DNA from 2 places in the Paenibacillus sp. 19GGS1-52 genome. Region 1 is predicted to be linked to the other one. Evidence: predicted binding sites of a transcription regulator. Region 1 holds the regulator's gene; the other holds the start of a gene.
What was found. The regulator Rex, encoded in region 1, represses fermentation and respiration genes when NADH is low (regulators of the CRP and FNR family bind a similar motif). The targets are predictions, from matches to a motif close to TTGTGAAATATTTCACAA.
Positions count from the first base shown of each region.

Region 2: the regulator Rex is predicted to act here: its motif matches at 1,865-1,882, upstream of H1230_RS03165 (formate/nitrite transporter family protein).

Region 1 is NZ_CP059724.1:2,474,902-2,478,050, forward strand. Features, by position in the region: gene dinG (ATP-dependent DNA helicase DinG) at 1-686, shown strand, start outside; gene H1230_RS11640 (redox-sensing transcriptional repressor Rex) at 756-1,412, shown strand; gene H1230_RS11645 (amidohydrolase) at 1,399-2,700, shown strand; gene H1230_RS11650 (cell wall elongation regulator TseB-like domain-containing protein) at 2,754-3,149, shown strand, end outside.
Region 2 is NZ_CP059724.1:687,848-690,996, reverse strand. Features, by position in the region: gene H1230_RS03170 (molybdopterin-containing oxidoreductase family protein) at 1-608, opposite strand, end outside; gene H1230_RS03165 (formate/nitrite transporter family protein) at 934-1,761, opposite strand; gene H1230_RS03160 (FAD-dependent oxidoreductase) at 1,989-3,149, opposite strand, start outside.

The sequences.
Region 1 (3,149 bases):
CCTCTCCGTTCCGTTATCGGGAACAGGCGCTGCTCGTCATTCCGCGCGATTTTCCAAGTGTGAAAGGTAGTGTGGGGGATGCCCGATTTGTGGATATGCTAGTGCAGTCACTTGCTGAAGCAGCAGTGGTCACCCGTGGGCGGATGCTTGTGTTGTTCACCTCTTACAAGATGCTTCGCCAAGTGTATGAGCCGCTTAAAGAAGCACTGGCTTCGCAAGAAATCACTGTACTGGGCCAAGGAGTGGAAGGCGGCAGCAGAAGCAAGTTGATCCGCCGTTTTCAGGACAGCACAGCTTCTGTGCTGCTCGGTACGAGTAGCTTCTGGGAGGGTGTAGATATTCCGGGTGAGGCCTTGACCTGTCTTGCTATCGTCAGACTGCCGTTTCAGCCACCGAACCATCCGCTAGCCGAGGCAAAGGCAGAGTTGCTGCAGGCTCAGAAGAAGAATCCGTTTATGAAGCTGTCTGTTCCACAAGCAGTCATTCGCTTCAAGCAGGGTTTTGGGCGTCTGGTGCGCACAGCCCAGGATCGCGGAATTGTCATTGTATATGATACCAGAGTTATTGAATCTTATTATGGGAAGTATTTCCTTTATTCACTACCAGGCCCCAAGATGGAGCATATGCTTACTGATCAAATGGTTCCTCGTATTGCTGAATGGCTGGAAGAAGGCGGCGTTATCTAAAACGTCGCCAATCCTGTTGATGTGAATCACCATTATTTGGAACTATATCTTAAATTAGGAGGAGAAAACATGAAATCGGATAATAAAATATCGGAGGCTGTCGTTCGCAGGCTACCAGTGTACCTGCGTTTCCTGAATGATCTCCAAAAACGTGAAATTCCCACAGTTTCATCTCAAGAGCTTGGTCAAAAATTAGATCTTAACCCGGCGCAGATTCGTAAGGATCTGGCTTATTTTGGCGATTTTGGTAGAAAAGGGATTGGTTACGACGTATCCTATCTCATTGAGAAGATCCGCCACATTTTGAAGCTGGACCAGCAAATTAACGTAGCTCTGGTAGGTGCCGGTAATCTCGGACATGCGTTGTCCAATTACAATGCTTACTTGAAAGACACGATGAAGATAACAGCGGTGTTTGACTCCTATGCCCCCAAGGTAGGACAACAAATTCACTCTTTAACCGTTCAACCTATGGATGAGCTGGAAAGTACCATCCGCAAGCAGGGAATCCGCATTGGGATTATTACTGTTCCGGATTTTGAAGCGCAGAATGTGGCTGACATTTTGGTTACATCAGGAATCGAAGCGATTCTGAATTTCGCACCGGTTATTTTGAAGACGCCTTCTTATGTGCGCATTCATGCGGCTGACTTTACTACAGATTTGCAGAGTCTGGCCTATTATTTACAAGATGGAAGGGAAGAGATTGAAGATGGCAAGCAATAAGACTGTTATCAAAAACGGGCGTTTTCTCGTACCGGGAGCGATTAAGCCTGTTCTGAGTGGATATATGACTATAGAAGATGATTTAATCTCTTACATAGGTGAAGAGGAACCTCTTTTTGAAGAGGGTGTACAAATCGTTGACGGTAGCCGCCTGCTGTTCATGCCGGGACTAGTGAATACACACGGACATACAGCGATGTCCTTGCTGCGCGGTTACGGAGATGATCTGGCGCTACAGGTATGGCTTCAGGAGAAAATGTGGCCGATGGAGGAAAAGTTCACCGGAGATGATGTGTACTGGGGCACTTCACTATCTGTGCTGGAAATGTTAAAGGGAGGCACAACCACCTTCCTGGATATGTATGATCATATGGACCGGGTAGCCGAAGTTGTTGAGCAATCAGGCATTCGTGCTGTTTTGATGCGTGGAGTAATTGGTCTGTGCTCTGAAGAGGTGCAGAATCATAAGCTTGCAGAAGCTATTGCGTTTGCCAGCAACTGGTACGGGAAGGCTGAGGGTAGAATCACTACGATGATGTCACCACACGCGCCATATACTTGCCCACCGGACTTTTTTGTGAAGTTTGTGCAAGCCGCCCATGATTTGGATTTGCCAATGCACACGCATATGTCGGAGACGAAACGCGAAGTGGAACAGAACATAGCTGATTACGGTTTGCGGCCTGTAGCGCATCTGGAGAAGCTGGGCATGTTCACTCGTCCATCACTTGTAGCCCATGCTGTTCATTTGAACGATGAAGAAATCGGAATTTTATCGCGTCATAATGTTGGCGTTTCCCATAATCCTGGTAGCAACCTGAAGCTTGCCAGCGGAGTGGCCCGCGTTACAGATCTCCTGAATGCAGGTGTGAAGGTGTCCTTGGGTACGGATGGCGCAGCAAGCAATAATAATCTGGATATGTTCGAGGAAATGCGGCTTGCGGCACTCATCCATAAAGGTGTAAGTGGTGATCCAACAGCTGTTCCTGCTCCACAAGCCTTGCGTATGGCTACGGAGTATGGAGCAAAGTCGATCTTTTTAGATAAGGTGGGCAGACTTGCGGCCGGAATGAAAGCAGATTTCATTGCATTGGATATTGATCAGCCCCATCTGCTGCCACACACGGATTTGCTCTCTCATGCTGTTTACTCAGCCAGTGCCAGAGATGTGGAGCATGTCTGGATCAATGGCAAGCAGGTTGTGAAGCACGGTGAATGTCTGACGCTTGATGAGGAAGCCATCTGCCGCAAGGCGCAGGAATCCTTTGAAGGGCTGTTGAAGCGGTAACTGACCTGTACTTCTTAGTTGTCTGAATTAAATATACGAAAGGAAGCTGCAGCTTGAAGAATAGGAGAAAATGGATCCTGCTGGGCTCGGCCCTCATTCTGCTCCTTCTGGTCGGACTTAGCCAGTTCTATGCCTACATCATGAAAGATCAATGGAACGAGCGAGATGCCGCTGAGGACGTTGCCAGAACACGTACCGGACTGACAGAGGTATCGAAGGCACAGAAATCAGTGTGGGATGAAAACTCGGTGTATTGGGTTCTTACGGGGAAGAATGAAGCTGGAACCGCGATGATGGTATGGGTACGCTTTACAGTAGAGGGTAAGGTTGCTGATGGCGACAACGCCGTTTACGGGGAAGAACTAAGTAAGGGAACCTCAGAGCAGCAAATGCGTGTAATTATCGCTGCTCAACTGCCGGATATTAAGATTGAACGGCTGCTGCCGGGT
Region 2 (3,149 bases), 1.8 Mb from region 1:
ATAACGATAACCTGTGCGCCGCGCTTGCGGGCCTTCTCAGCCAAGACTACCTGGTGCATATTGGTACTGACAATATTCCCACCCCAAATAATGATCACATCAGCGTTTACCGTATCTTCGGGACTTGTGCCCCCGTTGAAGCCCATCGTATAATTCCAACCAACGGTACCTGCCGCACTGCAGATCGTCTGCTGCAGACGACTTGCCCCGAGCGCATTAAAGAACCGCCGATCCATTCCGTCTACACTGAGTACACCCATATTTCCATAGAAGCTATAAGGTAGAATACTCTCCGCTCCATAATCCGTAGACAGCTGGCTGAACTTGCCAGCAATCTCACGGATCGCTTCCTCCCAGCTAATAATTTCAAACGAGCCTTCCCCTTTGGGACCCACACGTCTGAGTGGATGCATCAGCCGTTCGGGATGCTGAACCCGCTCGGCCATATGCCGCACCTTATTGCAAATAGCTCCCTGGGTTACCGGATGCTGCGGATTACCTTCTACTTTTATAATCTTCCCAGCTTGCTTATGCACTAAAAGTCCACATGTATCGGGGCAATCCAGCGGACACACCGCCTGAAATATCCCGTCCCCATTCTGGCTCATAACCGCAGTCCTCCCTCGTTTCCCTAGATATTTATATTTTATAGATGCTGGAGTCGTCCGTAAAGGCGGAGTATGAAATGTGCTGATTCGATCCTGAGTAGTCCGGGTAATCATTACTATGAAACACTCCCTATTCTTTCATTCGTCGTGAGCCCGATTTCGTTCCCCCGAGTCGGATCTGCACGGCGAATTTTCTTATGTCTGAACGAAAAAACACCCCTCAGAAACTTCATCTCCACTTACCCGAAGGCCTTGGAAATAAATGTTCTAAGGAGTGCTCATTAAACTAATGATACCAATGGTTTCTACATAGTATGAGGGCTAATTAAGCGTGTTTCTTCACACTGGCCGAAGCCATGGTGTCCACGGATTGAACGGCTGAAGGTGCTTTTTGCAAGAACGATATATAATAAGCCGCACCGACGAATATTGCTCCTCCTACCAAGTTACCAAGCCAGACCGGAACAAAGTTGTTAAAGTATTGGCCCCAAGTGAAATGGCCTTCAAATATAGCTGCCGGAATAAGAAACATATTCGCAACAACGTGCTGGAAGCCAATGGCAACAAAAGCCATAGTCGGAAACCAGATGCCAAGAATCTTACCGCTGAAATTATCTGCACCATACGATAACCAAACAGCCAGTGCAACGAGCCAGTTACAGCCAATACCGGAAATAAAAGCTTGTAAGAAAGTCGCGTCAATCTTATGCCCTGCCATATCAACCAATTTGTCCAAATATACTCCATCTGCCGTCAACCCCACGATATGGCCGAAGAAATAAGCAACAAATAAGGCACCCGCCAAATTACTAAGTGTGATCAGGACAAGATTCTTGATGACTTCCCAAAAAGAAATCTTCTTCGCTATGAATGCTAGCGGCACTGCCATCATATTACCCGTGAGCAGTTCTCCTCCTGCCAGCAGGACCAGCACCAACCCCACTGGGAATACAGAAGCCCCGATAAAAGTGGCGATGGAGCCCCATTCTTTAGGCGCGCCTGCGATGACACGAATATCCAGTAAAAATCCGAGCGCGATAAACGCTCCTCCCAGAAAGCCCAGAATAAGCACGGTACTCAACGGATTATGAGCCTTCTTAATTCCGTTCTCTACGGTTACTTCGGCAATCTGCTGCGGTTTGTTATAAGCCATGGTTCCTATCTCCTTCGTCTATTTACTTCAAATTTGTTCCTTTATGCCATTGTAGCGTGTCACAAAACACAATAACGTGACAATTATCACTCTCAGAAAACCTAAGTGAAAATTTTCACTGACATGTCAAATTTATTGTACAAGTAGAAATCAACAAAAAAGACTGAAGCACTAAAAATGGCCTCAGTCCCCAATGCTATATTATTATACCGTCATTTCCAAATAGTTTATACAGTTACTGTTTCTTTGCGAACGATTGTCTTCGGCAGTGCTTGAAGTCCGGCCGTGTTCAGGAAATTCCAAGGTTTATTGTAGTGTGGCTGGAAGAAGAAATCAATGAAAGCCAGCTGATCTATGGTCATTTTGTTCTGAATACATACCGATACGGTGTTGATCGATTGCGTCAGGTCCATTTTGGACATAATCTGCGCTCCGAGAATGCGGCGGGTTGCCCGGTCAAATACAACTTTTAGCTGAACCTGCTCGAATGTCGGCATGAATTCCGGACGGTAATTATCGTTGATCAGGACGGTTTCTACATCCATTCCCTCAGCCTTAGCCGCATCTTCAGTAAGTCCGGTGCCTGCAATATTGTCTTCATAAATCTTAATGCCCGAAGTGCCTTGAGTTCCCATATAAGGAATCGTTTCGGCAACCAGATTGCGTGCGACCAAGGTTCCCATCCGGACAGCGTTAGTAGCTAGCGGGATATAGGCATGCTTGCCTGTAGGATTGTAATGAATGGCGCAACTGTCACCAGCTGCATAAACATCCGGGGTACTGGTCTGCATATAGTCATTGACGATAATGGCGCCATTTGGCAGCATGTCCACTTGACCCTTCAGCAAATCTGTATTCGGGCGGAAGCCGATGCAGAGAATGACCAGATCTGTCTCATGCTCACCTTTGCTCGTAATCACCTTCGTTACTTTTCCACCAGCACCTGCAAAAGAGCTGACCTTCTCACCCAAAGCCAATTTAATTCCATGATCCTGCAGCGATTGTTGTATAGGTGCAGTGAATTCTTCGTCCAGATATTTACTCAGGATGCGCTCTTCTCCATCAATCAGCGTCACCTGTTTACCGTTCATCTGAAAAGCCTCGACCAGCTCCACCCCGATATATCCGGCACCCACAACAGTGATTCTGTCCACCTGCTGTGCTTTTTCAATAATGGTGTTGGAGTGGCTGTAATTCTTGGACAGCAGGATACCATCCAGTTCCATGCCTTCGAGCTTCGGAACAATCGGCCACGAACCGGTAGTCATGATCAGCTTGTCATACGTATCGTCAAATTCGAGGCCAGTAGCCAAATTTCGGGCGCGTAAGGTTTTGCGTTTCGTGTCAACGGCGATTACTTCATGGCGCATGTTCGTCTTCACACCCAG